Regions from separate parts of the Blautia sp. 1001283B150304_161114_C9 genome, predicted to be linked through region 1. Evidence: riboswitches for the same ligand, from Rfam matches in the RefSeq annotation. Region 1 holds a riboswitch; the other holds the start of a gene.
What was found. A riboswitch is a leader RNA that binds a small molecule or an ion and turns the genes downstream of it on or off. The one in region 1 is predicted to bind thiamine pyrophosphate.

Region 1 (9,703 bases):
AAAGGTACATTCAGCAGTAGAAATGGGTGCAGAAGCCATCATGGATCTCAGCTCCTACGGAGATACCAGAAGCTTCCGCCGCAAACTTACATCCGAATGTCCGGCAATGATCGGTACTGTTCCGATCTACGACGCAGTAGTATATTATCACAAAGCACTTGGCAAGATTACTTCTGAAGAGTGGATTGATATCGTACGTATGCATGCAGAAGACGGCGTGGATTTTATGACTATCCACTGCGGTATGAATCGTGCAACCGCAGCACGTTTCAAACAGAATAAACGTCTCATGAACATTGTTTCCAGAGGTGGTTCTATTATGTTCGCATGGATGGAAATGACAGGAAAAGAGAACCCGTTCTATGAACATTTTGATGAAATTCTTGATATCTGCAGAGAGTATGATATCACTTTAAGTCTGGGAGATGCATGTCGTCCCGGATGTATTGCAGATGCAACTGATACTGCACAGATTGAAGAGCTGATCACTCTCGGTGAGCTTACCAAACGTGCATGGGAAAAGGATGTTCAGGTTATGATCGAGGGACCTGGCCACATGCCGCTGAACCAGATCGCAGCTAATATGGAGATCCAGAAAACTCTTTGCCATGGCGCTCCTTTCTATGTACTTGGACCGCTTGTAACAGATGTTGCTCCCGGATATGACCACATTACTTCCGCAATCGGCGGTGCGATTGCTGCTTATTCAGGTGCTGCTTTCCTCTGCTATGTAACACCTGCAGAACATCTTCGTCTGCCAAATGCAGCTGATGTAAAAGAGGGAATTATTGCTGCCAAAATTGCTGCTCATGCTGCTGATATTGCCAAAGGAGTTCCCGGTGCCGCAGAATGGGATTATAAGATGAGCGAAGCGAGAAAACGTCTTGACTGGGAAGAAATGTTCAAACTCAGCATGGATCCTGAGAAAGCAAGACGCTACCGCGCAGAGGCCAAACCTGAGAAAGAAGACACCTGCAGTATGTGCGGAAACTTCTGTGCCGTAAAGAATACAAACCGTATTCTGGATGGTGAAATTGTTACTATTTTTGATGAATGATGCTTTTATAAAAGCCGTATTTCAACATGTTTGATTGTTGAAATACGGCTTTTTATTTACTATATCTTCATCATATCTGACATAATACATCCACCGGCTGAACCATGTTCCATAATCTCATTTAACTGTCCTGTTCCCGGATGTATCCCTCCTATGGCATATACAGGAATCTTTACTGCTTTACAGACATTCTCCAGAAATTCCAGTCCTCTGGGTGGAAGTCCTTTTTTACAGTCAGTTGTATAAATATGTCCTGCCGTAAGATAATCAGCTCCCAGACTTTCTGCTTTCAATGCATCTTCTACGGAGTGGACCGAACTTCCGATCTGCCGGAAACCTCCAAGCTTTCCCTCATATTTTTCCAACAGAAATATTGGCAGATGAATGTATGGATGATGCAGTTTTTCTGCTACGTTTACATAGGTATGTAATATGCAGGGAACCTGATATCTCTTACAGATTTCCAGTATCTGCTCTGCCAGACGAGAATATTCTTCCTCCGGCAGATCCTTTTCCCTCAGAATAACCGCCTTCGGATGAAGGCTGCATACACGCTCGATCTGTTCTGCAAAGGGACGCTGACACAGGGAGCGGTTGGTAACTGCAATTACATTTTCATAAGGATTTTTCTGCATTTTAGAGGTACACATAATCATTCATAACCGGCTGAAGATCATGATCCAAAAGTGCCTTATAGACTTCATCTACAGACCTTCCGTCTGAAATCTCAAACTGGTCATCTCCTTTATCTTCGATATCCTCCACATGACTTCCGATTCCTGTGCTGACTCCTGCTGAAATCTTTGTCGCAGCAATTCCAACCAGGTTATCGCGTACACGCTCACACTCTCTGGTAGATACCGTAATGCTTGCAAATGGCATGAACAGACGATAGGCGCAGACCACCTGAAGCAGCTGTGGTTCATGTACATCCATAGGATTAATACGGTCATTGTTGATGATCGGCCGAAGTCTCGGACAGGAAAATGCAATCTCTGCATGAGGATATTTTCTCTGCAAAAGATATGCATGATATCCGGTGGCAAAAGCATCCTTACGGAAATCATCCAGTCCCAGAAGTGCAGCAAATCCTACTCCTCGCATACCACCCTTTAAAGCACGTTCCTGTGCGTTCAGACGATAAGGAAATATACGCTTGTGCCCTGCAAGATGCAGAGTTTCATACTTATCTGAATTATAAGTCTCCTGGAATACCGTTACATAATCAGCTCCGCATTCATGGAGATGTGCATACTCATCTGAATTCATAGGATAAACTTCAAGTCCGATTACTTTGAAATATTTCCGGGCAATCTTACATGCTTCTCCGATATATTTTACATCAGATTTTGCTCTGCTCTCTCCTGTAAGAATCAGGATTTCCTGCAGTCCTGTCTTTGCGATAGCAGCCATTTCCTTATCAATCTCTTCTGCATTCAGCTTTGCTCTGCGGATCTTATTATGGCAGTTAAATCCGCAGTAAATACAGTAATTCTCACAGTAATTTGCAATATAAATAGGGGTAAACATATACACACTGTTCCCAAAATGTTTCCTAGTTTCTTTCTGCGCAGCCTGTGCGATTTCCTCCAGAAGAGGCAATGCAGCCGGAGACAGCAGTGCCTGAAAATCCTCTGGTGTACGGTTATCATGAGCAAGTGCCCTGCGTACATCTGCCTCTGTATATTTATCATAATCGTAAGCATTCATGGCAGAAATAACCTGATCCATCACGTCTGATTCTTCCAGTACTTCCATTCCCGGAAGATATTTCATATGATCGATCCTGTTCTTTTTCATATCTTCCAGAATCACTTCATTGACAATACTTTCGTTGAAGTGTTCCCCATGTTCCATATTTTTTTCTGTTGTTTCCATTGATGTTTTCTCCTCTTTATTACCATTTAGTAACTTTCGTTTTCCTATAAATTAATACCTACTCCGCAGTTATAGCAATCCTCTAAAATAATGCATCTTAATCCAGCCCATCAGAGTGTGAAATCCTGCGTCAGATATCTTTGCCGTGCGTCAGCACGCCTGCAGATATCTTCCTTGTCTTTCGCACGCTGCTGAACTGTCTTAAATGCATTATTTACGAGGATTGCTATAATCAAAAATCTCATTTTAGAATGATTTTTTATTTATTACTCATGAAGAAAACCAGTCAGTGGAGAGGATGCGCTTGCACCTTTTTCCAGGGTTCTTCCCAGTCCGGCAAGGTATGCACTTCGTCCTGCTTCAATAGCTTTTTTAAATGCTTCAGCCATTATCTGCACATCACCTGCTGTGGCAATCGCAGTATTTGCCATAACTGCAGATGCCCCCATCTCCATGGCTTCACACGCCTGAGAAGGACGTCCGATTCCTGCATCTACAATGATTGGGAGCTCAATTTCGTCAATCAAAATCTGGATAAATTCCTTAGTGCACAGACCTTTATTAGAGCCGATCGGAGAACCCAGCGGCATGATGCAGGCAGCTCCGGCATTTACCAGATCTCTGGCTGCATTCAGATCCGGGTACATATAAGGCATTACTACAAATCCTTCTTTTGCAAGAATTTCTGTAGCTTTAACAGTTTCATAGTTATCCGGAAGCAGATATTTTGAATCATGGATCACTTCGATCTTTACGAAATCACCGCATCCGATTTCTCTGGAAAGTCTGGCAATACGAACTGCTTCTTCTGCATTTCTGGCACCTGAAGTATTGGGAAGAAGAGTAACATTTTTCGGAATATAGTCCAGAATATTTGCCAGTCCACCTTCATTGGCACGACGCAGAGCCAGAGTGATGATCTGCGCATCTGCCTTTTCAATACATGCTTTCACCAGATCCAGAGAAAATTTTCCGGATCCCAGAATAAAACGGGAAGTAAATTCATGACCTCCCAGAATCAGTTTGTCTTCATTATTTGTACTCATAATTTAAGTCCTTCTTTCGTATATTATAATGTGATATCAGGATATTCCTGTTTATCTTCCACCTCCCATGAAGCTGACTATTTCCAGTATGTCATTTTCATGTAAAACAGTAGTGCTGTACTCGGCTTTTGACAGAATTCTTTCATTTAATTCTACTGCAATCTGGCTGGGCACATAGCTGTTTTCCTCCAGATATTGCTCTATTGTAAGAGTATTCTGCAATTCTTTTGTTTTTCCATTAACAGTAACAAGCATACTTTCTCCTTTCCGGGAAAAGAAGGTCTGGCCTCTACAACATAAAAAAGAGTCCACAAAAGAATACACCCGCGGTGGTGCACCCCTTCATGAACTCTGTTCACTCTCATCTTTCCCAATATTCATCTGTTATAATGTAAATTTCCCTGTAAGCCCCCGGTTTTCTCTCACTTATTACAGATTGATTACCGGACAGCTGAATTTCTTCAAATGCATGAGATAAATAAAAAGGAGATGCCAGTCATCTCCCTTTAAAATCATATCTTATAGGTTCCTACGTTGGCATTATCCAAATCAGGTATATGGGTCGAAGTTGATGACTTCCTCTCAGCCTGCACTCACAAGCTCCCCTTTCTTTACATGGATAAAGTATAATCTTTTATCCCATGTGTGTCAAGACCATATTTCTACATCCTCAGTTTCTTATGAAACTCCCGCATCGTATCCTTCTTGCAGAAGATAAACAGTGCAGCCAATGTCAGAAAACTGATTCCGGCACAGATTACTGAAGGTACGGCAAACTGCACAATTCCAGTCCAAACCAATATCATCGGAATCAGTCCTGCAATTCCGGCCTGTACAAGATAAAACAGATATTCTTCCCTTTCCAGACGGTTTATTTTTGCGATCACAGGAACAGAAAACTGCACTGCCAATATCCCGAAAGGAATCACAAAATCCACAGACCAGCCCTTCCATCCGGTAAACCGGTCCCATAGGATCGCAATTACTGATATGAGTAAAAGCTGCCACATTTCATTCTTCAGAATATTCCTGCGTTTAAAATATGCTACCATAACTACCAGCCACGCACAGGCACAGCCTGCTCCTGCAAACCAGAACCAGTCCAGTGATCCGGCTGTCATGAAATTGATCATTCCGCAGATTACCGCAATCGCAAGACACAGAAAACTAAAGGTCTGAACCACTTTCTGGTTTTCTTTTTTCTCCAGTTTCTGTCTCTCTCCATATCCTGGAAATTCATTTTTTAATTCTCTGTGTGAAACGTTTTCTTCACTCAGCATTCTCTGGAAATTTCTCTGGATGCTGTCATCCGGTATCTTGGAGGTGAATCCCAGAACCATCTCATCTCCGTAAGAGCAGGAACACATCTGAAGAGAATTGGTGCTTGCAAAAATTCCGAAATGCTGAATATATTCTTTATACTCTTCCGGAAAGCGGATAATTCCAATGTTGGAATAAACTGCTGTGATGCTTCTGCTTCCCAGGTTTGCTCCGATCATCAGAAAGTATTTCTTGATTTCCAGCGGTACAACACGTACCAGTGGATTCTTTTCGATGCGCACATATCCGCTCATATGCATGGCGATTTTTTCTTTTGCCAGTTCCTGTTCAAACTGCCGTTTCACATCTGCCAGAACTTCTTCAAAAGTTGTTGTATCTGAAAAAGTATAACCAACCTCGATCCATCCAAAGAAGTTGGTCATGGACTGAGATGGAAAATAGTTTCTCAGATTTACCGGGATCATCAAAGCTATGGGGCGTTTCTGCTGATTCTTCGGTACTTCTTCCCGAATGGAACACAGCATCATGGCGGTCAGCAGGATCGTGATGGAGACACCATAGGAACGGGCTCTCTGGTGGATATCTTTTACAGAAAGAACCACTTCTGTAATGTGCATATCTGAATGAACCAGCTTCTCCCCTTTCAGCTTTACCGCTGCTTTTTTCTTTTCTTTGTCCTTCGGTATATCTGAGGAATAATACTGGGAAAAGCTGTCTTCTTCTTTGTCTCCGTGCGTGATTTCTTCTGCATTTTCTATCCTTGGAAGATTGCTTTCCGGATGTGCAAGGATCAGGTAATTCTGTACCAGTTCCTGGAGAAAATGCATAGCTCCTGTACCGTCTGTCAGTGCATGAAATACTTCAAAATTGATTCTGTTTTTATCATAGCTGACCTGAAACAAAAGGGATTTTTTATCCGGAATATACAAACGGCTGCATGGCGGCTCTGTCTCCTGTTTTACAACGGCTCTCAGACTTCTGTGCTCCAGATAAAACCAGAACAGACCTTTTCTCAGAACTGCCTGAAACAGCGGATATTTTTCCATTGCCTGATCCAGTGCGCTTTGCAGGATTTCCCCGTCAACCTTTTCTTTTAGCTGACAGTAGAACCGAAAGACTCTGGTATCGTCTTTTCCTGTCACCAGAGGAAATGCCAGTGCCGCATTATCCAGTTTTCTCCATTTCGAATATCCTGTATCCATAGTTTCCCTGCTTTCTTTTTCATCTTGCATATTTTATATCTTTGATACTCCCTCATAGATAAAACAGAAAACTGCCCTGCCCTCTATAACTGCTGTCTGAATAAACAGAAAGTGTAATCAGAGTATCTTTTCATAACTCTTGTTCAAAAATTCGTTGATATATTTAAAACTCTCCTGTACATGCAGAAACTTGATTCCCAGCGCGAAAAATCCATGGAAGGCACCATGAATCCTGTGGAGTTTTACATGATTTCCGGCTTCTTCCAGGTTCTTTGCATATGCTTCCCCTTCATCCCTGAGAGGGTCATATTCTGCTGTGAGGACCAGAGTTTCCGGTAAATCTTTCAGATTATTTTCCAGAATCGGAGCAAAATATGGATTTTGTCTGTCCTCTTCGGTTCTCTGGTATAAGGTAAGATAATCTTCCATTTTTACTGCTGTCAGGAGATAATCGCTTCCATTTTCGTGTACGGATGGATAAGGAGATTCTTCTGTATAACAGTTTCCAAGTGCCGGATAGATGAGAATCTGGCGTTTGGGTGTGAAGTCGCCTCTGTCTCTTGCCATCAGGCATACGGCTGCTGTCAGGTTTCCACCTGCACTGTCACCCACGATCGTGATTTTCTCAGGGTCTGTATTTAAGATCAGCTCATTCGAGTAGAGAGCTTTTGCTGCCGCATAGCAGTCCTCCAGGGGAACCGGGAATTTGTGTTCCGGAGCAAGCCTGTATTCTACGGAAACTACAATATGTGCTGTTGCCTGTGCCATTCTGGAGCAGACACGGTCATAATTTTCCACGCTTTCCGTTACCCAGCCACCGCCATGAAAAAACAGCAGGATTGGAAATATATTGCCCTCTACAATCCCTGCCTGCATTGCTTCCTCTGTCGGGAAATACAGGCGGATCGGCACGGCATGATCTCCGTTATAAACTTTCGCATCCAGCTTTTTTACAAAAATCCGCATAGCATCCAGTTGTTTCAGATCTGCCAGTTTTCTGGAAGAATCCACTTCTATATTTCCATACGACAGTGTATGCAGAATTGTTTTCATTGTCTTTGATATCAATATTTCTTATTTCCTTTCTGACTATATAAGCATTTATTTATTATCCGGTAACGCCCGTTGCGTCACTATAAGCAGGCATAAAAATCCTTTGTCCTATAGCACACAACCAGGCGGATCATTTCACATACTGCTTATACTTAATGACGTTCATCCTCATTGCTGTACATTTCACAGAATCTTGCAGCAAATGCAGGTGGTTCATCATGTACATATAAATGGGAAATGTCTCCAAATGCACTGACACGGAAGCTTGCGATTCCTTCCCGTCTTTCTTCTGTGTTTACGGTTGTCACAGAGCTTGGCGCCGCACACAGTCCATGCCAGAGTACCATAGGAGATACGCTCATCAGATGACTGAGAAGTACACATTCCAGTCCGAAATGGCAGAAGAATACCAGTGTGTCATCGTTTGCCTTTGTAACTCTGTAATAGTGTCCTTCACGGACATATCCATGCTCAGCCAGAAGTTGATCAAATTTTCCGGTTACATAATCATAATAGCCTTTGGCGTCTGATTTCTGTAATCTTTCGTTTTCAAACCAGTGATCATACTGATAAAATCTCTCGTCCTGTGTCCAGTCCTGTGGCAGCCAGTCCCACAGGATTTTCTTTCTGTCCGTGATGTCCGGGCGGTCGATCAGGACATTAAATTCCTGTAACCAGTCACATTCTGTTGCTGTCCGGTTCATCTTTTTTAAGGTAAGAGAGGCGGTGTCTCTTGCTCTTCCAAGAGGGGAAACATAAAACTCTTTTACATCAAGTTTCGCCAATCTCTCCGACAGATATTCCACTTCTTTCCATCCTTTTTCTGTCAGAGAATCAATGGAATAATCCGGGTCCCCGTGTCGTACGATCACTAATTTCATTTGTATTTCTTTCCTTTCCAAGTCACTTATGTATATGTTTATGCGATATCCGGAGCGAAAAATATTTTACTCCCAATACCTCATAAACGAATTAATTCATCACAGAACAACTCCTGTGATTCATTATTTTTCTACTCTGTTTTATTTTACATTTTCCATTACAAATCTGTGTGCATTTTTATAGAAAATCTTTTCTGTCAGTTCTTCTGTAAAACCGTGTTTCAGAAGTTCTTCTCTTAAAAATGGCATAGACTGGACACCTTCTATGTGTGCCGGGAAGAGTCCGTCGCAGCCGTCGAAATCGCTTCCAATGGCAAGGCAGTCTTCTCCGCCCATTTCCAGCACTGCATCCATATGTTTCAGAAGGTCAGATATCTGTGGTTTCTCACCAACGAACGGTGCGAAGAAATTCATTCCTATGATTCCTTTTCTGGAGATCAGCTCTTTCAGATGTACTTTCTGAAGGTTTCTCGGCGCATCCCACACTTCTCTGATATCAGAGTGAGAAGCCATGACCGGTCTGTCTGTCAATTGAAACAGATCTTCCACTCCCTGATCTGACAGATGGGAAATATCCATCACGATTCCCTGATCCGTCAGGACTTTTACCATTTCTTTTCCTCTGGCAGTCAGACCCTTGGCCTGATCTGCGGCTGCTCCGCAGGCATATTCATTTTCATAATTCCAGGTCAGCATTGCGAAGCGAAATCCCATTTCCCGGATCTTTTCTACATATTTACCCATAATGGATAAATCCTCAATAGATAAAAATGCCGCTGCTTTTCTCTGCCTGTGTGCTTTTTCCATTTCTTCTCCGGTCAGGCACAGAGCGATCTTGCGGTTTTCTTCTGCAAGATATGCCATAGCACGGTCATAAAGACGAAAAAAATCCCTGTCCGGTTCCTCTTTGTCCAGCTTCACCGCATCTTTCCAGATTGCAAAAATCTGTGTGTAATTCTCTACAAAGTTTCCCACTCTTTTCAGATCCAGATTGCAGGAATTTTCATCCAGTGTATCTCCTGGTTTTAAAATTTCAGTCAGTGTATCTACATGACAGTCAAAATAATTCATTTTATCCGCCTGTTCCTTTCTTTTATCCTGGTACATTATTTTCCAAATAACTATACCAGATATTTTCCTGAACCTTTTTCTGCATTCAGCTTACCATTCTTATATACGGTTTGTCCAGACTTGATTACTATCTGAATTTTACCTTCTAACTGTTTTCCCTCATAAATGGTGTAATCCAGGTTGCTTTTTCTGTTTTCTACATGAATTTTGGTATTTTCTTTTTCTGTGATCAGT
Region 2 (23,539 bases), on a different contig from region 1:
CAAAAATTGCACAGCCGGGGGATGAAGTTTGGGTAGCTCCTGGAGTTTATCGGGAGTATGTAGATCCTGTTCATGCGGGTAGAGAGGATGCCAGAATTACTTACAGGAGTGTAGAGCCTCTTGGGGCAGTTATTACCGGAGCAGAACGAATTCAGTCATGGGTTCCTTATAAGGAAAACGTATGGGTATGCCGTGTTGCGAACAGTCTTTTTGGCAACTATAATCCATATACAACTATGGTATATGGAGACTGGTATTTTGCTAAAGCTGACAAACATACAGGATGTGTATATCTTAATAACCGAGCACTTTATGAGGCTGGAAGTGTAGAGGAATGTATTAAAGCCGAGGTTTATGAGTGTAGTTGGGTTCCGGAGGAATCTACTTATAAATGGTACACAGAACAGGATCAGGAAAAAGATGAGACAGTAATTTATGCGAATTTTCATGGAGCAGATCCAAATGAGGAAAATGTAGAAATTAATGTACGCCGTGAATGCTTTATGCCATCAAAAACAGGTGTTGGATATATCACAGTCAGTGGTTTCGTAGTTACAAAAGCAGCAACTACCTGGGCACCGCCTGCAGCTTATCAGGATGGCATGATCGGGCCTCACTGGAGTAAAGGATGGATCATTGAGGACTGCGAAATTTCTAACAGCAAATGTGCAGGAATTTCTCTTGGAAAATATTATGATCCGGAAAATGATCATTATTTTACTAATAAATATGTTAAGAGTCCAACTCAAATGGAAAGAGACGCGGTATGCCGTGGACAGTATCATGGCTGGCTTAAGGAAAAAGTAGGAAGTCATATTATCCGCCGAAACAATATCCACCACTGTGAGCAGGGTGGTATTATCGGGCGTATGGGTGGTGTATTCAGTATTATTGAGGATAATCATATTCACCATATCAACAATATGATGGAATTGGGCGGAGCAGAAATTGCCGGAATTAAAATGCATGCTGCAATTGATGTTATTATGAGAAGAAATCATATTCATCATTGTACTATGGGAATCTGGTGTGATTGGGAAGCTCAAGGTACACGACTTTCTCAGAACCTGCTCCATGACAATCAGCGTCCGGCATTTGCTAAACAGTTGAAAGGTGGTATGATGTGCCAGGATATTTTTGTTGAAGTAGGTCATGGTCCTACTCTTATTGATAACAATATCCTTTTATCAGATGCCAGCCTGCGTTTTGCTACTCAGGGTGTTGCTATGGTACATAATCTGATCTGCGGTGCTTTAACTTGTGTAGGCGAAGGAACCAGTTGGCGTTATACACCATATCATATGCCTCATCGTACAGAGGTTATGGGATTTATGACTATACTTCATGGAGATGATCGTTTCTATAATAATATTTTCGTCCAGAAATGGCCTTCAGAAGATTTTATTACAATGCATGATTCTGATGATGGATTTGATTCTGAAAACAGAAAAGTCGGAACCTGGATGTTTGATGAGTATCCAACGTATGATGAATGGATTTCACAGTTTGATTTTACAAAACCTGCAGATATGAAGAAACTGGAATCAGTTCATTTTGATCATTTACCGGTATGGAGTGAAGGAAATGTTTATCTTGATGGTGCAAAGGCATGGAAACATGAGAAAAATGGGTTCGTTTCTTCTGAGAATGTGAAGGTAGAATTAACAGAGAAAGACGGAAAATATTTCCTGGATACAAATATATATGAGATTCTTGAAGATTTCTCCGGACGTATGATTAATACAGAAGTTTTGGGAAAAGCTTTTGAGCCGGAAGAATTCTTCGAAAATCCGGATGGAACACCGATAACATTTGATACCGATTACTTTGGAGGACACAGAGGTGCCAAGGTAATTCCCGGACCTTTTGCAGAGAAGGAAGACGTTGGGAAAAACGTTAATATATGTACTGCATTTTAAACGAATTAAGTAAGTTATCGGATACAATTGTGAATCTACGCCTGAGTGAGCAGTAATATAATTGTTACTGTTCACACACCACTATTCCGCGAGGTGTTTTGGCATGAATATGCCAAAATCCCGAGACATACAAGCCAAAATTCCATTGCCGCAGGCAATCTGGAATGAATTTTGGCTACGTTACTGTGAACGGAGTGAACAGTAACATATAATTCCAATAACCTTTATTTTCTCTGTCTTATCTTTCTGGCAGATATGGAAAATGTATGCTAAAATAGAAATAGCAAATTTGTATGTAAAATAATAAGGAAAGGTAAGAGGGGGAAATGGAGAAAGAGGAAAAGCGTGCAGATCAGGAGAATGACACGGAAGAACAAAGTACGGAAGCGAAAAGCTTACTGAAAAAAAGGCTTCAATATTATAGTAGTGAGATTCAGCGTGATGTGGGAAATCTTGTAAAATGGCTGATGATCGCGGTACTTGTAGGATGTATTACAGGAGCGGCGAGTACACTGTTTTCTTTTGTGCTGAAGAGTGTGACAAATTGCAGGAAAGAAAATGAATGGATGTTCTATCTGCTTCCGGTGATGGGCTTAATTATTGTATACCTGTATGAGAAATTTGGTAAGGATGATGGAGGTACGAATCAGGTGCTTTCTACTGTGAGATCACAGGACGATGTGCCGATTTTATCTGCACCTCTGATTTTCATTTCTACAGCACTTACGCATCTGGCAGGTGGCTCTGCAGGACGTGAAGGTGCGGCAATACAGCTTGGTGGAAGTATTGCCAATCAGCTTGGACGTTGGATTCATCTGGATGAGGAAGACCGACATGTAATTGTTATGTGTGGTATGAGTGCAGCATTCTCTGCATTGTTTGGAACACCGATGGCTGCAGCTGTTTTTGCACTGGAGGTAGTCAGTGTAGGAGTGATGTATTATACAGCTTTGATGCCTTGTATGATTGCTTCCCTGGTTGCATCCGGATTTGCGGCAGGAATGGGAGTTACACCGGAGACTTTTCATGTAGTGGATATTCCGAAGCTGACTATTGAAACGGGTTTGAAAATGGGTGCTATCGCTGTTGGATGTGCAGTGATTAGTATTGTATTCTGTATGGTGCTGAATGGAGTTGCCGGAGCATATGGAAGGTGGTTTAAGAATCCATATGTGCGTGTAGTTGTGGGATCCTGTCTGGTGATTGGAATTACATTACTTCTGGGAACTTCAGATTATATGGGCGCAGGTGCAGAGCTGATTGAGAAGGCAGTGGAGGAAGGACAGGCAAGACCTCTGGACTTCTTCTGGAAACTGGTACTGACTGCATTGACAATGCGTGCAGGATTCCGAGGCGGGGAAATTGTTCCTTCGTTCTGTATAGGAGCTACATTAGGATGTGTGATGGGAAACTGGCTGGGATTTTCGCCATCTATCTGTGCTGCATGTGGAATGACGGCGGTATTCTGTGGAGTGACAAACTGCCCGATCACATCAATTCTGATCGCATTTGAAATGTTTGGATTTAAGGGAGTTCCTTTTTATCTGATTGCTGTTTCTATCAGTTATGCGGCTTCAGGATACTATGGACTGTATAAGGACCAGACGATTGTGTATTCTAAGTATAAGGCAAAGTATGTGAATAAACCTACGCGGTTTTAACCGAAACTGCAGAGCTGTTGTTCGGTGTAGAGATATAAATAGAAAATAAGGACAGTTTTTCAGTCTAATAAGAATCTGAAAAACTGTCCTTATTTTTGTTATTCTAAAGCCATGAAAAACGACAGTTGAGGCAGACAGATTTGTCTATTGAAGAAATTTCTCTGGGTGTCGGTTATGAAAACCAGAGTTATTTTTTCCGGCAGTTTAAGAAGCGATATGGAATGATTCCAAGGTGATACCGGATAGAAAAAGGACAAAAAGTATGTAAACTTTTGAAAAATTCAGAAAGAGTCGGTATGCTTTTTACGTTGCAGGGAAAGAGAATAAATGTTAAAGTAAATGATACGGTATAGTGGGGCAGGGAAATAATAGAGATTATCCTGAAAAGTGTTTTATTACAAAATAGCAGTGACAGAAATTATATCGAATATGTAGAGAGAGGATGGAGTTTACTTGGAAAAAGATAATCAAAGTACGCAGGAGATAAATTCGCAGGCACAGAATCCGCTTGGTATAGCACCGGTAGGTGGATTGATCGCGAAGTTTGCGATTCCTGCGATCATCAGTATGCTGGTCAGTGCGATGTACAATATCGTGGATCAGATTTTTATTGGACAGGGTGTGGGGATGCTGGGAAATGCAGCTACAAATGTGGCGTTTCCTGTTACAACGGTCGCAACTGCGCTGGCATTGCTTTTGGGAATTGGCGGTGCATCAAATTATAATCTGGAAATGGGGGCAGGACAGGAGAAGAAAGCCAGCGGGATTGCAGGTACTGCGTTGTCGTCACTGGCAATCAGTGGTCTGATACTTGCTGTGATTGTACTGATGTTCCTGAAACCACTTCTGACATTGTTCGGGGCAACTGCAGATGTTATGCCATATGCTGTTGACTATACAGGAATTACGGCATTAGGACTTCCATTTTATATTTTGTCTGTTGGCGGTAATCATATTGTAAGAGCAGACAGAAGTCCGACTTATTCTATGGTCTGTATTATGATAGGTGCGATCATCAATACTATTCTGGATCCGCTGTTTATTTTTGGATTCGGATGGGGAATTAAGGGTGCTGCATGGGCAACAGTGATCGGACAGGTTGCTTCCGGAGTTCTGGTAATTGTGTACTTCTGTAAGTTCCGCAAAATGTATCTGTCCGGTGGGATGCTGAAACCAAAGCTGTCATATCTTAAAGCAATTATTTCTCTGGGACTTGCATCCTGCATTAATCAGATTGCCATGGCGATCGTGCAGATCGTATTAAATAATATTCTGCGTTATTATGGAGCAAATTCCGTATATGGAAGTGATATTCCCATTGCCTGTGTAGGTGTTATCTCCAAAGTCAATATGGTGTTTATGGCAATCTGTATTGGTATTTCTCAGGGCAGTCAGCCAATCTGGGGATTTAACTACGGAGCAAAGAAATATGACAGAGTAAGACAGGCATACCGTTATTCTGTAACTGCCTGTACAGTAATTGCAACGATATTTTTTTTCTGTTTCCAGATATTTCCACACCAGATCGTGGGTATCTTCGGAACAGGAAGTGATCTGTATTTTCAGTTTGCAGAACGTTATCTGAAAATATTTATGTTTATGACCTTTGCAAACGGTATCCAGCCGGTATCTTCCGGTTTCTTTACTTCTATCGGTATGGCGAAGCTGGGTATTGTAATGTCTCTGACACGGCAGGTGATTTTTCTTCTGCCATTGATCATTATCTTTCCGTTGTTTATGGGAATTGATGGAGTGATGTATGCAGGACCGATCGCAGATGCAGCGGCATTTGTGCTGGCAATTGTGTTTGCGAGACGAGAACTGGGAAAGATGCGCAGTGCGGAAATAGCATAAAAAAGTTCCCGCAGATAATATGGAAGAAATTTGGCCATGTTGTCTGACGGGAACTTTTTTATAAAAGATTGTAAAACTGATCGAACAGCTCTGTCTGGAAGCTTCCGGGTCCGGAGCTGTTTTTCTCTGCTCTTTCTCCTGCTGTGCCAAATTCTCTGGCTGCTGACAGGGCCGCTGTAAATGGGTCTGTAACTGCCAGATAGGTGGCACAGATCATTCCAAGCATACATCCGGTTCCTGTGATCTGTGACATGGCAGGAGTACCGTTTGTGATAAATTCACACTTACTGGCGGAGACGATCATATCTTCTTTGCCTGTGATAAGAAGTGTGGTATTCCATTGGGAAGCTTTTTCCTGGAAAAGTTCTTTCAGATGGGAACGATTGACATCTGTAAGCACATCCTGTACGCCTGCGTCAATTCCGATTGCATGTGCGGTCTGTCCGGACATGGCAAGAAGTTCAGACATGTTTCCTTTAAGGAGTTCAGGCATGTGGATGTTCATAAGCTTCTGCGCAAATTCATAGCGCAGATTGCTGCAGGCGGTTCCTACCAGATCAAGCATAACAGGTATGTGGAGACTGGCAGCGATTTTCAGAGATTCAGGCATGGATTTCATACGCGCATCGGTGATATTTCCAAGATTCAGTGCCAGTGACTGAGCATGGCTGGTGATCTCAGCTACTTCAGCAGGATGTTCTGCCATGATCGGGCGGCCTCCGGCCGCCAGAATAATATTCGCACAGTCATGAATAGAAATCGGATTAGTGATGCAGTGAATCAGCGGCTGTGCTGTTCTGGTCAATTGTCTGGGATTTGTCTGATTTACGATCATATACTTTTGCTCCAAGGCTTTGCTGAAATTTGGCAAGCATTCCTGCGTGACTTAAGGCCTTCAGGAAGAAGTAGGCAATGGTGCCGCCCATGCAGGTTGCTGCCAGAAACATTGGCGTATAGAAAAATGCGTTCAGTCCGCTTCTGCCCATAAGAAATGCCATTACAGGATAGGAAACCAGAGAGCCGATGATACCGGTTCCGAAGATTTCACCGATCACTGCGCAGATAATCTTTCCATGAGAAGCGCGGTAGAAAACGCCTGATAAAAATGCGCCGAATACGGCACCTGTCAGTGCAAGTGGCGGGATACCCATAAACATCATTCGGATGATTCCGATGAGAGTGGCACAAAGCAATGAATACCACGGTCCCAGAAGTACGGAACAGACGATGTTTATCAGGTGTGCAGTAGGGCACATACCCTCGATTCTCAGAATAGGTGAGATGACAACGCCGATGGCAACCATCATGGCGAGCATGACCATTCTGAGTGTTTTTGATCTGTCTGTGTTCATAATAATGAACCTCCTTGAAATGAAGATTTGGTCTGCCGAAGCAGACATTATCAGTTGTGCAGGAAACAGATAAAATCCTGCAAAAAAAATCTGCCGGAATAACACACTGGCAGATTTTAATATACAAATACAGTCCCTACGCTGGCATTATCCATATCAGGTGCGGTCGAAGATCTATCTTCCTCTCAGCCTGTCCCACAGGCTCCCGTTGTTATTATCCATTATGCAGATTTTCTTTTGTTAGAGCGTATTTGAAAAATGCTTTACGCAAGATGTGCGTTACAATTTTCAAACACGCTTTAGAGTAACACAAGCTTTTGGAAAAGTCAATGGGATGTAAAAGCAGGGTAGTGTAAATTTCCTACAGTAAATTTACACTACCTAATATTATTTTTAAGTTGACTTTTTATTTTTCTCAGCATATACTAACAGTAGCTAAGGAATGTGACGAGATTCCATGAAGCGAACTAAAGAAACAAAAGCCCTCAGAGTTGCAGCTCTGAGGGCTTTCTTGCTCGTTACGGTGAGCTGTTCCGTTTGGGCTGTTGCTGTCTAGTGTCTGCCGTCCAGCCATTTGCATATGTAGTAGCTAACTACGCCTGCTAAAACAGAGACAAGAAATGTGACGAGAATTTCTTCCATGAAACTCACCTCCTTTCTGCTGGAGGTTCGACAGCTCTTATAGTATATCATGGCTTAGGACGAATTGAAATAAAAAATCTATTTGTACTAAAACGATTGTCCGTGCTATGATTAACAGGTAGATGACAGACAGCATATGATAAAAAGAAGCTGTCTGCATGGACAGAAAGGCAGGTTAAATCTGATGAAACAGGAAAATTACATAAAGGGTATGATAATGATCATCCTGTCGGCGTTTTTCTTTGCTTGTATGAATGTGAGTGTGCGTCTGGCAGGTGATCTGCCGTCTGTGGAGAAGAGTTTCTTCCGGAATCTGGTGGCGGCGGTGTTTGCAGCGGTGATTCTCTGTAAAAATCGTACAGTGCCGAAGGTGGATAAGAAATACTGGGGACCGCTGATCCTGCGTTGTGTGTGCGGGACACTGGGGATTCTGTGTAACTTTTATGCCATTGATCATCTGTTGGTGGCAGATGCATCGATCCTGAATAAATTGTCTCCGTTTTTCGCGATTATTTTTTCATTCCTTTTGTTAAAGGAAAAGATCAGACCGGCACAGGCAGCGTGTGTTGCGCTGGCGTTTATCGGATGTTTATTTGTAGTGAAACCGGGATTTCAGAATGCGGCACTTGTTCCGGCACTGATTGGAGTCTGCGGTGGACTGGGAGCAGGAATTGCGTATACGATGGTGCGTGTACTGGGAACTCACGGAGTGAAGGGACCGGTTATTGTGTTTTATTTTTCATTTTTCTCCTGCTTGTCGGTTGTACCCTGGATGTTGTTCCATTTCACACCCATGAGTATGAAGCAGCTTGTGACATTGCTGATGGCAGGATTATTCGCAGCGGGCGGACAGTTTACGATTACGGCTGCATACACCTATGCACCTGCAGGGAAGATTTCCATCTTTGATTATTCGCAGATTATTTTTGCCACGATGCTGGGATTTGTCCTGTTTGGAGAGATTCCGGATAAGTACAGCTTTACAGGATATGTGCTGATTATTCTGGCATCATTGGGTACCTTTCTTTATAATATGAGGGTAGCTAAGGCTGGTAAATGAAGAAAAAGTAAAAAAGGATTTTCTGATTTTATCCAGTAAGTCTGATGAAATCCGATCAGTATATAGAATTATTGGATTGTAAACTATAAAATAAAAAAAGTTGTCAATAAAAACGCTTTGTGTTAAAGTATCCAATATGTTAAAAAATTAAGGAGAAAGGTGCACAAAGATGTCTTTTATAAAAAATATTCCACTACGCCCTCACCATGGAATGTGCCTTGCATATTTCAAGGGTGAGGGATACAGTGATGGATTTTCCGCACATATGCAGGAAATGCTGGATATTTTCCAGAAGGGAGCGAAGATACAGCTTCATGCAGATACAGACGAGATCTGTTCTGCCTGTCCCAATAATGAAAAAGGATGCTGTTCTTCCTTTTCACTTGTAGAAGCATATGACAATGCAGTGCTGGAACTATGCGGCCTGGAGAATGGACAGATCATGGAATTTGATGATTTTACAGATGTTGTTCAAAAGAAAATCCTGGCATCAGGAAAGAGGAAAGAAATCTGTGGGAATTGTCAGTGGAACTCCATCTGTGAAAGTCAGAAGAGCAGATGGGAGAAATGCTAAGAAAAATAGAGTAACAGAATGAATAGCGTTCCGGTACAGAACAGAAGCTATGAATAAAAAAGTCAAATGCGCAGATAGTGCAGTGAAAGGACATAACGATAAAAATGGAAAATACAGAATCACGTTTATATTTCGCCAGTGACTACATGGAAGGTGCGCATCCTGCGATCATGAAGAAGCTGATGGAGACAAACCTGGAGAAAACAGTGGGCTATGGTCAGGATCCATACACAGAAGATGCGAAAGAAAAGATCAGAGAAGCCTGCAATGCGCCGGAGGCAGAAGTATTCCTGCTGGTTGGCGGAACACAGACCAATGCCACAGTAATCGATGCACTTTTGAAATCCTATCAGGGAGTTGTGGCTGCGGATACAGGTCATATTGCAACCCATGAATCTGGCGCTATTGAATTTGGTGGACATAAGGTTCTGACAGTACCGCAGAAAGATGGAAAAATCTCTGCACAGCAGATTGAGAAGCTGGTGAAGGATTTCTATGATGATGCCAATTATGAGCATATGGTAATGCCTGGGATGGTATATATTTCCCAGCCAACAGAGTATGGTACCCTGTATTCCAGAGAGGAATTAGCAGCTCTCAGCAAAGTCTGCCGGGAAAATCATCTCCCCCTTTATGTGGATGGCGCCCGCCTTGCCTATGCACTGGCAAGCCCGGAGAACGATGTGACTCTCACTGATCTGGCAGAACTTAGCGATGTATTTTACATTGGAGGAACCAAATGCGGAGCATTGTTTGGAGAAGCAGTGGTTATACCGCAGAAAGGACGGATTCCTCATTTCTTTACGATCATCAAGCAGCATGGAGCATTGCTTGCCAAGGGACGGATTGCAGGAATCCAGTTTGGTGAGCTGTTTACGGACGGGCTGTACCTGCGGATCGGCAAACCTGCAATGGAAGCTGCAGAGCAGATCAAGGATGCACTGAAGAAGTATGGATATCAGCTTTCTCTGGATACTCCCACCAATCAGATCTTCTGTATTGTGTCCAATGATGTAATGAAAAAAATAGCCCAGGATGTGGAGTTCGGATTCTGGGAGAAGTATGATGAGACACACTCTGTGATCCGCTTTGCCACAAGCTGGGCTACTACTATGGAAGATACACAGAAACTGATTCAGATTCTGGAAAAAAATAAATAAGAGAAAAAATCAATAGTCAGTTGATTCAGGCAGTATCAGGGCAATGGTACTGCCTTTTTCGCTGCTCTGGGTTACTTTTACCTGGCCGTTGTGCTGTCTGGCAATCTCGCTTACAAGAGCAAGCCCCAGACCTGCACCGCCCATGGCGCGGCTGCGGGATTTGTCCACACGGTAGAAGGGATCAAAGATTTTTTCCTGATTTTCAGGGGAGATACCGATGCCTGTGTCAGTTACCTCCAGGACTGCAGATTCTGCAGAATGAATGTTTACAGTAACGGAACCGGAAGGCCGGTTATATTTGATCGCATTTTCAACCAGATTATAGACTGCCCGGTACAGAAGGATATAGCTGCCTGTAACAGTACAGTCACCTTCTGTCTGAATAAGCCGGATCTGATGCTTGTCTGCAACCGGGTCCAGATCGCAGAAAACTTCTTCTGTGAGTGCTGCAAGGGAAATGGTGTCAGAACGCTCTACAGTCTGAAGACCTGTCATGTCCAGCAGGATTTCTGCAAGATGGGAAAGCCGTCCGGTCTGTTCCTGAAGCATGGTGAAAAGTCTGTCGTATTCCCGGGGTGCGTGTTCCGGTTTTTTGTGAAAAACTTCCAGATTTGTCTGCATTACAGCTAAGGGTGTGCGAAGCTCATGTGCTGCACTTGCCACAAACTGCTTCTGTGCAGAGAAGGCATTATCCAGGCGGGCAAGCATGTCATTAAAGGATCTGGTCAGACGCGAGATCTCATCCTCTGAGAGTGGGACTTCCAGCGGTTCAGACAGATTCTGTGCCTGTACCTGACTGATTCTGTCGCTGAATCTGCGCAGAGGGGTCAGGGCTCTTCTGGTGACAAACCAGGTACAGATACTGCTGAGAAGAATAATGATACCTGTGGCGATCATGCTCTGGAACAGAAAGTTGTTTTTGGTATTCTGGATCTGGTTTTCCAGATCAGGGATGAGGATTTTTGGATCTACATTGATGGAGATCGGGCTTGAATTGTCAGGGGTGACCAGAACTACATAGTCGGAAATCCCTTCCAGACCGGTCACAGCAGAACGGCTGATGAAGAAATACATCAGTGCACAGGCTGTGATAACCAATCCGGAGATTAGCAATGTGAGCCGCCACTGGAGGGAGAGCCTGCGGGGGGAAAGTTTTTCTGAATAAAATTTCATAGATTTAGTCCTCCATAATATATCCTTGTCCAATCTTATTCTGTATAGGATCATATCCAAGAGCAGTTCTCAGTTTTTTTCTTAAGGAAGAAATGTGCACCCGGATAGAGTTACTGAAGCTGTTCACGCTGCCGTCCCAGAGATGCTCAATCATTTCCTCAGGGCTGATGATCCGGTTGCGGTGAAGCAGAAAGTATTCCAGAAGTGCGCTTTCTTTCCTGGTGAGAGCAAGAGGCGTGCCATCTACACTGGCTTCTCTTGTGCGTGTGTCAAAGGTAATGCGGCTGCATCTCAGGCAGACATCCTCCTGGATAAATTTACGGCGGGTAAGGCTGCGGATACGGGCTTCCAGCTCCTCGAAATGAAATGGTTTGGTAAGGTAATCGTTGGCTCCCAGATCCAGACCTTCCACCTTATCCTGAATCTGTACTCTTGCGGAGAGTATGAGAACAGGAGTATTGGTATTGAAGGTACGGAACTGACGCAGGATTTCCAGACCGTCAATTCCCGGCAGGTTCAGATCCAGAAGGATCAGGTCGTAATTCTCTGTCATACATAATTCCAGTCCCTCTTCCCCGTCAAAGCAGGTATCTGTTTCGTATCCGTCCATGCGGAGTCCCTCTGCCATGGAACGGCAGAGCTGTTCTTCGTCTTCTATAATTAAAATGTGCATGATAATCTCCTTTTTGAATTTCCGGTTTCATAGTTTTATAATATCAAAATCAAAAGGCCAGAAGATATTTTGCGTTTGTACGAGTCAAGCGGATATTCGCACCCCCCGCAGGGGACTTACTTGATTCGATTAAAATTTTGACTCTGATATATTATCAATTTTATCATAGCACACGAAGTATAAAATTCGTGTAAAAAAAAGAAAATGTTTCATATTATAGCAATCCTCTAAAATATTCGATTATAAAGTTCTTTTAACAAGTTTCAGATTCGTCTGTGACTGGCCGTGAAATAAAATTCGAAAAAAGTTATTTTCTTAACACAGATTTTATTTCTCAGATGCTATAATGTGTGCATATCAATAAAACGATGCCTGTTATGCGGGGATGAAATCCAGATCTGCAGACAGACATAAGGAATTAACCAATTAAACTGTGAAGCAGTTATTTGGTTAGGAGCAGGTAGAGAAGTGTATGTTTTTATCGGCTTGGCTTAAAAGTAATATAAAAATCATAGCAGTAAAAAATGAAGGGAGCTTACTTATAATGAAAAACAGAAGAATGAGATTAATGGCGATTTTTGCAGCAGGTGTATTAAGTGTGACATCTATGGGAGGTATTGTAACTGCACGTGCAGAGGAAACTCTTTCAGTGCCTGCAGAGGAAGCCGGTGCAGGTGCGGTTCAGATGGATGGAAAGGATGCTCAGGCAGCAGAAGATGGCAGTGTGGCAGCTTCCGAGGGCTTGATCGCAGGATCTTTCAAACCGTCAGAGATTGCTCAGCCGGCACAGGATACTTATGAATATCCATTCCTTGGAATGAAATTAGGGATTTCCAAAGATCTGAAAGAGCAGATGGAGAAGAAGAACATTTCCATGTTTACAGATGAGAGATGGAATGACAATGCAGATGCAGTGACATATGCCACAGCAAGCTGGTGCACCCTGACAGATGAGCAGAAGGATGCAGAGGTGGACAAGATGGGCACCGGATATGACGACTGGCTGAAAAGTCTCAGCAGAGTAGGTGTGATCGGAATGTATGATGAGGAATCCCAAAAAGATCTGGATACGATTACCGGCTGCACAGAGCATAAAGAACTGGGTACCAGCAGTGATGGCAAATATAAATATTATCTCAGCACAAACAAGGATGCGGATGCAGATCTGTTAAAGGACGTGGAGGGGATTGAAGTAACACTTACAGAAATGACCCCGTTCCAGATGCTTTCTGCATTTGATCAGCCGCAGGATACTTCTGACAGTACAGAGGCAGCTGAAGGAACAAATGTAGGCAAATTTGAAACAACAGGAGTTGATGGAAAAACTTACACACAGGATATCTTCAGCAAGTATGATCTGACTATGGTAAATATTTTCACCACCTGGTGTTCTCCATGTGTCAATGAGATTCCTGATCTGGAGAAGCTTTATCAGGAGATGAAGGATAAAGGAGTAGGAGTAGTAGGCGTGACACTGGATACAGTAGGCAGTGGTGGAAAGCAGGATGAGGAAGCAGTGAAAAAGGCTCAGGTACTTCAGAAGAAAACAAAGGCATCCTATCCATTCCTGATCCCGGATTCCGGAATGATGAACGGACGTCTTAATGGAATCTCCGCTTTCCCGGAAACATTCTTTGTTGACAAAAATGGAAATATTGTAGGCGAGACTTACTCCGGAAGCCACAGCCTGGACGAGTGGAAAGAGATTGTGGAAAAAGAGCTGGCGAATGTCACAGAGGGAAAATAAATGAATAAATTAAAAACCAGCAAAATATGGAACAGTAAATGGCCGGCTGTGATTCTTATGCTTGTGGGAGCCTGCTTTATGGGATATGGAATTTCCCGCGGAGAGCTGGCAGTGGTGTTTACAAAAGCCATTAACATCTGTATGGAATGTGTAGGAATAGGATGATTTAACCGGAAACATTGTCATAAGATAAGTCTGTGGAAGATATGAATAGGAAGAAAATAAATTATCATGAGTAACAAAAAGAACAGCGATAACAAAAGTAATAAGAAACAAAATACAAAAAATATGAAGATTAATGAGTGGCCACGCCACGGAATTCAGGCACTGTGGGCGTTCATTACAAACAGTCATGTTACCGGTTTTGTCACAGGCAAAATTTACACAGGCAAATTGAAAAATGCCTGTGTTCCGGGCCTGAACTGTTATTCCTGTCCCGGTGCTGTTGGCGCCTGTCCTATTGGTTCCCTTCAGGCGGTGATAGGGAGCTGGAATTTCAAAATGGCTTATTATGTGGTGGGATTTCTTATCTTCATCGGGGCTATGGTGGGAAGGCTGATCTGCGGTTTTCTCTGCCCTTTTGGACTGATCCAGGATTTGTTAAATAAGATTCCATTTCCTAAGAAAATCCGCACATTCAAGGGAGATAAACTGCTTCGTAAGCTGAAATATGTGATTTTTGCAGTGTTTGTGATCCTGCTTCCATTGTTCCTTGTGGATATTATGGGACAGGGGGCACCCTATTTCTGCAAACTGATCTGTCCGGCAGGAACACTGGAGGGCGGACTGCCGCTGGTACTTCTGAATAAATCCATGCGCAGTGCACTGGGCTGGCTGTACATATGGAAGAATGTGATCCTTGTCATAACGATCATTCTCTCCATTTTAATCTACCGTCCGTTCTGCAAATATATCTGTCCCCTGGGAGCACTTTATTCTGTCTTTAATCCTGTCTCTCTGTATAAATACAGAGTGGATAAAGATAAGTGTATAAAATGCGGAAAATGTGCAAAAGCCTGCCAGATGATCGTTGACCCTGTGGAAAACTCCAACAGCCCGGAATGTATTCGCTGTGGAAGATGCCGCAAAGTCTGTCCGACAGATGCAATTCAGTGTGGAATCAAGAGAAAACCACAATCATGAAGAAAATAAAATGATATCAGAGACATGTATAGAACTGTCATCAGTCAAAATTATTCGGGTTCAGCCATGAGACTATGAATAAAAAGATTGATAATAACAGATAGGGAAAGGGGACACCTGACAGATTATAAAAGTAGTCTGTCAGGTGTTTTTGTATATTTTTGTTGAAAAATGTACAAAAATATCGAAATATATATAAAAAACTGGTAAAATCATATTGTGAAAATGCAGAACAGAAAATGAGGTGACTGTATGGCAAAGAAGAGAAGAAAACCGAAGATGGAATTCCGCTATTACCAGATGCCTGCCGGAAGTCCGATTCTGGCTCTTCTGGGGCAGAAGTGGGTTCAGAATTATGGAAATGATGTGGATTATCTTCATTTTCACAATTATCTGGAGATTGGTTTCTGCTATGAAGGGGATGGATTTATGGCGTTTGGTGAGGCTGAAAGGCGGTTTTCGGGAAGAGAATTTACGGTGATTCCACCCAATTATGCTCATACGACTAACAGTGATCTGGGTACGGTTAGTAAATGGGAGTATCTTTTCATAGATGTGGAAGGTTTTATGAAAAAATTTCTGAACAATCCGGTAAAGGCTGAAAAAATGATCCAGAGAATATATTCTAAGGCTTTATTTCTGAAAGAGAATGAGTCTCCCTCCATAGCTGAAAAAATTCTTAAGATCATGAATATCATGCGTGAAGGAGAAGAATTTTATATTGAAGAATCCAGTGGAGTTCTTGCGGCACTACTTGTAGAAATTGCCAGACTGAACCGGGCATCACCGGAAGACAGGGTGGAAGAGGAAACAGGAAAACTTACAAATATGATCACCCGCGTACTGGATTTTGTTTCTTATCACTATATGGAAGACATTCGGATTGAGGATCTGGCGAAGATCTGTCACATCAGTGAAACTCATTTCAGAAGAGTATTTACATCGCATATGAAGGTAAGTCCTCTGGAGTATATTAATTCTGTGCGGATTCATACTGCCTGTGAATTTTTGCAGACAACAGATATACCGGTGGCAGATATTGCGCACAAATGTGGTTTCACGACCAATTCAACGTTTAACCGGAACTTCAGACAGATAATGGGAGTGACGCCGGTTGAATGGAGAAAGCGGCCGGAGAATTATGAACAGCAGCTTTTGGATTTCGATATTCATTCAGAGGAAGGATGGTAAAAAGTTATGAACTATAAGATTGTGGAGCAGGTCTCAAGAAAGAAAAAGAGTATGTCCGGAGTCCTGCGTGTGGTAATGATTGTTTTTGCAGTGCTTTTTGTGGTTATGGGAATCACGATTTCCCAGGCATTTATGCTTCCGGGATTTATGCTTGCAGGGCTGTATTTTGTCTTTGATATATTCAGTCAGAAGGATTATGAATACACGATGGAAAACGGTCAGTTGGAAATAGATGTGATCTATGGCAAGAAGTATCGCAAAACAGCTCATATATTGGAGTTGAGCAGCCTGGAGACAGTGGCACCGCACTGGCATGAAAGTGTTGCAAGGTACAAAAGGAATGGCGGAACGGAGAAACTGAAAAAGTACGATTATACCTCTTATGATGATGATACTCCTTATTATACAATGATTATCCGGGAAGACGGGCACAAGATAAAACTGCTTCTTGATCTTAATGAGGAACTGCTTCATGCGATGAAATCACAATATCCTGAAAAAGTCTATTTTGCATAAAATGAATTGAAAATTGTAAAATGTGTACAAAAATTGAATGAAAAATTTATGAAATAAGAACAAAAGCCATTTTCAAAGACAAAAAAATATATTTTTTTGTCCATGAAAGTGGATTTTATCATTAAAATCACATGGAAAAAGCGGTGCAAATGAGAAAGTGAACAAAAAACAGATTTTTTGGCATTTCAAATAGTGCAAAATACATAAAATGATCGAAATTGCACATTATGTGTACGGTTATGCAAACTATACCTGAAAATCGGATGTTATAATCAGCTTACAAGCGATTCGGAAGAAAGAATAAGCTTAATAAAGGAGGACATAAATATGAGAAAAAAATTACTCGCAGTATTAATGACCGGTGCTATGGTAGCATCCTTTGCAGGATCAGCTACAGTTGTTTCAGCGAAATCTGATGATGACAACAAGTTAACCGTATGGGCATGGGATCAGAACTTCAACATCAAATCCATGCAGATCGCAGCGGATCAGTATGCAAAAGACCATGAGGGATTTTCTGTAGATATTATAGAAACATCTTCTGATGACTGCCAGACTAAACTGACAACAGCAGCAAATGCAGGCGATTATAGCACACTTCCTGATATCGTTCTTATGCAGGACAACAGCTATCAGAAATATCTGAAGAGCTATCCGGATGCATTCACAGATCTGAAAGATATCAACATTAACTGGGATGATTTTGGTAAACTGAAACAGTCCTATTCCATGGTAGATGATACACATTATGGTGTTCCGTTTGATAACGGTGCTGTTATTGCATGCTATCGTACAGATATCCTTGACGAAGCAGGATATACCATTGATGATCTGACAGATATCACATGGTCCAAATTCATGGAAATCGGTAAAGATGTTCATGAAAAAACAGGCAAATATCTTCTTACAAGTGAAGCTACAGGCGGCGATACTCTGATGATGATGATGCAGTCCTGCGGAGCTAACTTCGTAAACGAAGATGGCGAAGCTTACATCGTAGGCAATGAAGTGGCAGAGAAATGTATCAATCTTTATGTAGATCTGGTTAAGAATGACGTTGTTAAACTTGTAAATAACTGGGATGAATATATCGCTACTATTACAGGCGGTGAGGCAGCAGGTATCGTAAATGGTAACTGGATCACAGCTACTCTGATGTCTACAGAAGACCAGAAGGGTCTGTGGCAGATCACAACAATGCCTAAAGTAGATGATGTTGATACAGCTACAAATTATGCAAACAATGGTGGATCTTCCTGGTATATTACATCCAACTGCCAGAATGTAGAACTTGCAGAAGATTTCCTTGCAAGCACATTTGGTTCCAGCACAGAGTTCTATGATGCAATCCTTCCGGAAGCAGGTGCAATCTCCTGTTATCTGCCGGCAGGTGAATCTGAGGTTTACAACGAGCCAAACGAATTCTTCGGTGGACAGTCAATCTTCTCAACAATTGTAGAATACTCTTCTCATATTCCGGAGTTCACAAAAACACCGTATCACTATGAAGCAAGAGAATGTGTCAACACAGCAGTTGTAAATATTGTAAACGGTACATCTGTAGAAGATGCTCTTCAGGAAGCTCAGGATACTCTGGCATTCAAGATGACTGAATAAATTCTGATCGAAGGATCAGATGATGTCAGGATTGCGGGAACAGTGAAACTGTGAAGCAATCTGTAGACAGTAATTAAGTGAATGAAAACAGGTAAGTGCGGGGGACTGCCAGCAGTCCCCCATTTTACTGCAAAGAGTTGGTAATTGTCCGGCAAAATGCTGAACAGTTACAGAGTTTTTTGAAAGGAGGAGTTCACGTGAATTCCAAGAAAAAAGGTATGTCTCTGCTTGGCAAGCAGAGAGCAGCAGGATGGATGTTTCTGGCCCCTGCAACTATCATGATCGCGATCATGAGCTTTTATCCAATGATACGTGCATTTATCATTTCCCTGCAGACCGGAGCCGGAGCAAATATGAGATTTGCAGATCCGATCTTCAGCAACTATAAACGTATTCTGGCAGACAAGGTATTTCAGCAGTCTATTGCAAATACATTCCTGTATCTGATCATTCAGGTGCCAATCATGCTGATACTGGCAATTCTTCTGGCACAGCTTCTGAATAACAAAGATTTGAAATTTAAGGGATTTTTCCGTACATGTGTATTTCTTCCATGTGCGACATCTCTGGTATCCTATTCATTGATTTTCCGTTCCATGTTTGCTACAGATGGTCTGATCAACAGTATTCTGATCAAACTTGGAATCTTATCTACCGGCTATAACTTCCTGGGAAATTCCGCCAGTGCCAAGATTGTAATTATCCTTGCGCTGATCTGGAGATGGACCGGATATAATATGGTGTTCTATCTGGCAGGACTTCAGAATATCGAATATTCTGTATATGAAGCAGCCAAGATTGACGGTGCCAATGGCTGGAAGACTTTCTGGAAGATTACAGTTCCGCTTCTGAAACCGACAATTATCATGACATTCATCATGTCAATTAATGGTACACTGCAGTTGTTCGATGAGTCTGTCAACCTGACAAAGGGTGGACCGGCAAACTCAACAATCACAATGTCCCACTATATTTACAATACATGTTTTATTAACGTACCAAACTTTGGATATGCAGCAGCAATGTCATTTATCATATTCATTATGGTAGCTGTACTTGCATTTATTAATTTGAAAGTAGGTGATACACGTGACTAAGAAAAACAAATCAGCCATTCAGAGAAGATTGATTCCAACCTATATTTTTCTGATCATCGTGTCATTTATTTCAGTATTCCCGTTATACTGGATGATTTCAGCTGCAACTAATACATCCACAGATGTATCACGTGGACGAATTATTCCGGGAAGCTATTTTATGGAAAACTTCCGTAATCTTACATCCCAGCAGCCACTGTGGAGAGCACTTGGAAACTCTTTCTTTTATGCAATCCTTACTACAGTGATCTGTCTTCTGGTCTGCTCTATCGCAGGTTACGGATTTGAAGTTTACCATGATAAGTGGAAAGACAGAGTATTTTCAATCCTGCTTCTGGCTATGATGGTTCCGCAGGTTGCAACTATGGTTCCGTTATTCAAAATGTTCTCCAAGGCAGGACTTTTGAATACAGCAGTAGGTTTTATCCTTCCGATTATTTCCACGCCGTTTATGATCATGATGTTCCGTCAGAATGCCAGATCATTCCCGGTTGATATTATTGAAGCTGCACGTATTGACGGACTCAGCGAAGTGAGGATTTTCTTCCAGATGTTCATTCCTACAATGAAATCTACATATGCGGCAGCTGCTGTTATTACCTTTATGAATGCATGGAACTCTTATCTGTGGCCAAAGGTAATCATGACAGACAACAAGGCAATGACTATGCCAATGCTGATCGCCAACCTGATCACAGGTTATGTGACAGATTATGGTATGCTGATGTGCGGTGTATTGTTCTGTTCTATTCCTACAATGATCGTATTCTTTGTATTACAGAAACAGTTTGCAGAAGGTATTACCGGAGCAGTCAAATAAAAAACTGAAAAAGAAAAATATAACTTCGACCGTCTGGAAGACATTATTAATAATCCATACAGAGAGGGCGAAAGAGAACACCCGGCAGATTATGAAAAGTAATTTTGCCGGGTGTTTTTGATGCCTGTTTGGAAATTTATAGCAAGCCTCTTAATTAATATGCATTACTGCAACTATATAGAACCATATGGTTCCGAAAAGGTAGCATTGTTTTATGGAATCGATATAGTATTAATAAATTTGTGGTAGGCATAACGGAAAAAGTACGGTAAAATAGTTAGAATGCAGAAAGTATTTTTCCAAAATAAAACAAAAGGGGGAGGGCCATGTCTGAAGTAAAGAATAAGAAAAAGAAATCAAGTATTATTCAGGTCAGTATTGGTGTTCTGGCAGTTATTCTGGCTATCCTTATTATCATAATGATGGGAATTGTCTCAGATATTCAGGGAACGGCCCGTATTGTAAATTATACCGGTTTAGTCAGGGGAGAGACACAGAGACTCATAAAACTGGAGCTTTCCACGCAGCAGGAAAATGAGATGATCCATGAGATAAGAACTTTTATTGACGGTTTGCGAAATGGAAATGATGAATTAAATCTTGTACGTCTCAATGATGTTGATTTTCAGAATAAAATGCAGGAACTGGATGATAAATTCTCTGACCTGTATAAGAAAATTTATCTTGTGAGGTTCAAAGGAGCCAGAAACACAGATATCATTCCGGAAAGTGAGGAGTTTTTTGTGATCTGCGATGAAGCAACAGGTCTGGCCGAAAAATATTCGCAGAAAAAAGCCACATCCTTATCATTGCTTGAGAAATATATCACAGCAGATATAGTTGTGTTGATGCTGCTGATCGGATATGAGTTCATAAAAGCAATACAATATGCTGCAATGAACCGCCTGCTGCAGCGAAAAGTATATCTGGATGATGCGACGGGACTTCCGAACAAAAATAAATGTGAAGAATTACTGAGTGAGGAAGAACCGGATGCAGATACCGGTGTCTGCAGTTTTGATCTTAATAATCTCCGGCGTATTAATGACAGCAGAGGTCATGAAGCCGGTGATGCCTATATCCGTAGATTTGCCATCTGCCTGCGAGCTTCCATGCCGGCAGAGCAGTTTGTGGGAAGAGCAGGTGGAGATGAGTTTCTTGCAGTTACCCATGGACTGGACAGGGAACAGCTTACACAGTGCCTTGAAAAGGTGCGCAGAGATATGAGAGAGGAATCCAAAGTGTATCCGGATACTCCCCTGAGCTATGCAGCAGGCTTTGCACTGGCCGGCGATTTTCCCGGAAGTACAATGAGAGAACTGTTTAACTGCGCAGACAAAAACATGTATATCAATAAGAATCATGTAAAAAGGGAAGAAGCTGCTGCAGAAAAGCATCAGGGATATCAGCTGTTAAAGCTGCTTAATCAGCATGGCAGTAATTTCTCGGATTGTCTGTACTGTGATGCCAGGATGGATACTTATCGGGCAATCCGTTCCAGTGAAAATTTTTTCCTGGCCTCTGATGGTGCATATTCCGGAGCAGTGGAACAGATCATAGAGGAGCAGATTGAAAAGTCCTGTCAGGCAGATATCCGCGAAGGGCTGCAGATTTCGGAACTTCAAAAGAAGATGCATACGAAGAAAGATGTTCTGGAATATGAGTATAATATCGGAAAACAGGGGGCATATAACCGCCTGACACTGATTCCGGTGGACTGGGATGAGGACAAAAAGCTGCATCATTTTCTTCTGGCATTTGAAACCATCCGAAAGACTTCTGAAGGTCAGACAGGTGCAAAAGAGCAGCTTCAGCTCTATTATGAACAACTGAAACAGTCAATCCTGGAAAATGACAGCTATGTGGATGCGCTTCTGGAATTGTCAGATGTGATCTATACAGTAAATCTGACAAAGGATGCTCTGGAAAGAAGGATCGTACTGAATGGAAAAGAACAGAAGAGCCGGGAACTTTTTATGGACTACCCGCTTCCATGTTCTTATCGGGATTATTGTTGGGAATATGAGAAAAAAATTACCCAGGAAACAATTGCCGGTTACTGCATGACAGATAACTGTGAAAAACTTCGTAAGAGGTTTGAGAACGGAGAAACAAATATGTCTGTGGAATATTGTGCCCGCGAAGATGATGGAAGTATCCGCTGGGTACAGAAAACAGTTCTTATGACCAGGATGGTGGTGTTTGATACAGAAATCCTTGCTGAGGTGCCTATGATTTATGCGATCATTCTGCTGCAGGATACCACACAGAGACATGAACGGGATGAGCAGGAACAGGCACGCCTTCAGGCCGCCTTCAATGAGATGCGTGCCGAAAGCAGGGCAAAAACGAATTTCCTCAGCCGTATGAGCCATGATATCAGGACACCTTTGAATGGTATTATTGGTCTGTTAAAGATTGACGAGACTCATTTTGAGGATAAGGAACTGATACAGGAAAATCATAAAAAGATGAAGATAGCAGCGGATTATTTGCTTTCCCTTATCAATGATATTCTGCAGATGAGTAAAATAGAGGAAGGTCATATTGTTCTGACTCATGAATATATCTGTCTCAAAGATCTGGTTTATGAGATTGAGAGTATTATCACTCATAGGGCAGCAGATGAGGACATTCAGTGGATTTATGAGAAAAATAAGGAGGATATTCCCTATCCTTATGTCTATGGAAGCTCACTGCATCTTCGCCAGATTTTTCTGAATATCTATGGAAACTGTATTAAGTATAACCAGCCGGGAGGAAAGATTACTACGGTAATGGAGGCTGCAGATGTACAGGATGGGATCTGTACATACAGATGGACGATTTCTGATACAGGTATAGGGATGAGGCCGGAGTTCCTGAGTCATATTTTTGATCCGTTCTCACAGGAAAAAACAGATGCCCGTAGTGTTTATCAGGGAACCGGTCTGGGAATGGCGATCACTAAAGGCTTGATTGAGCAGATGAATGGAAGTATTGAAGTGACAAGTCAGGTGGGAGTTGGATCTGTGTTTGTCATTACCATTCCATTTGAGATTGCCCGGGAACAGAAAAAGGATAAGGAAATTGCTGAGAAATATGATATTCGTGGACTGCATCTGTTGGCAGCCGAGGATAATGAGCTTAATGCTGAAATCATAGAAATGCTGCTGACAGATGACGGTGCGAAGGTTACAGTTGCAAAAAACGGCAGACAGGCGGTGGAGCACTTCGAAAATAATCCTCCGGGAACCTTTGATGCCATATTGATGGATGTCATGATGCCTGTTATGGATGGTATTGCAGCAACAAAAGCCATACGTGCCATGGACAGGGCAGATGCAAAAACAATTCCGAT

Region 2: another riboswitch for thiamine pyrophosphate. It lies ahead of thiW (energy coupling factor transporter S component ThiW); the one in region 1 lies ahead of thiS (sulfur carrier protein ThiS).

The regions. Positions count from the first base shown of each region.
Region 1 is NZ_JADPGO010000010.1:574-10,276, reverse strand. It holds gene thiC (phosphomethylpyrimidine synthase ThiC) at 1-1,057, shown strand, start outside; gene I4V44_RS06930 (thiamine phosphate synthase) at 1,117-1,692, opposite strand; gene thiH (2-iminoacetate synthase ThiH) at 1,694-2,935, opposite strand; gene I4V44_RS06920 (thiazole synthase) at 3,202-3,981, opposite strand; gene thiS (sulfur carrier protein ThiS) at 4,033-4,236, opposite strand; TPP riboswitch at 4,490-4,598, opposite strand; gene I4V44_RS06910 (DUF6320 domain-containing protein) at 4,644-6,464, opposite strand; gene I4V44_RS06905 (alpha/beta hydrolase) at 6,582-7,517, opposite strand; gene I4V44_RS06900 (histidine phosphatase family protein) at 7,670-8,398, opposite strand; gene I4V44_RS06895 (dipeptidase) at 8,540-9,469, opposite strand; gene I4V44_RS06890 (amidohydrolase family protein) at 9,520-9,703, opposite strand, start outside.
Region 2 is NZ_JADPGO010000036.1:3,948-27,486, reverse strand. It holds gene I4V44_RS14990 (right-handed parallel beta-helix repeat-containing protein) at 1-1,919, shown strand, start outside; gene I4V44_RS14985 (chloride channel protein) at 2,246-3,580, shown strand; gene I4V44_RS18355 (helix-turn-helix domain-containing protein) at 3,706-3,816, shown strand; gene I4V44_RS14975 (MATE family efflux transporter) at 4,034-5,434, shown strand; gene thiM (hydroxyethylthiazole kinase) at 5,493-6,269, opposite strand; gene thiW (energy coupling factor transporter S component ThiW) at 6,199-6,786, opposite strand; TPP riboswitch at 6,902-7,005, opposite strand; gene I4V44_RS14960 (DMT family transporter) at 7,613-8,488, shown strand; gene I4V44_RS14955 (DUF1284 domain-containing protein) at 8,658-9,062, shown strand; gene I4V44_RS14950 (threonine aldolase family protein) at 9,167-10,222, shown strand; gene I4V44_RS14945 (sensor histidine kinase) at 10,232-11,395, opposite strand; gene I4V44_RS14940 (response regulator transcription factor) at 11,400-12,068, opposite strand; gene I4V44_RS14935 (TlpA family protein disulfide reductase) at 12,613-13,815, shown strand; gene I4V44_RS14930 (CD1871A family CXXC motif-containing protein) at 13,816-13,980, shown strand; gene I4V44_RS14925 (4Fe-4S binding protein) at 14,047-14,958, shown strand; gene I4V44_RS14920 (helix-turn-helix domain-containing protein) at 15,211-16,149, shown strand; gene I4V44_RS14915 (hypothetical protein) at 16,156-16,665, shown strand; gene I4V44_RS14910 (ABC transporter substrate-binding protein) at 16,993-18,282, shown strand; gene I4V44_RS14905 (carbohydrate ABC transporter permease) at 18,480-19,379, shown strand; gene I4V44_RS14900 (carbohydrate ABC transporter permease) at 19,372-20,199, shown strand; gene I4V44_RS14895 (ATP-binding protein) at 20,526-23,539, shown strand, end outside.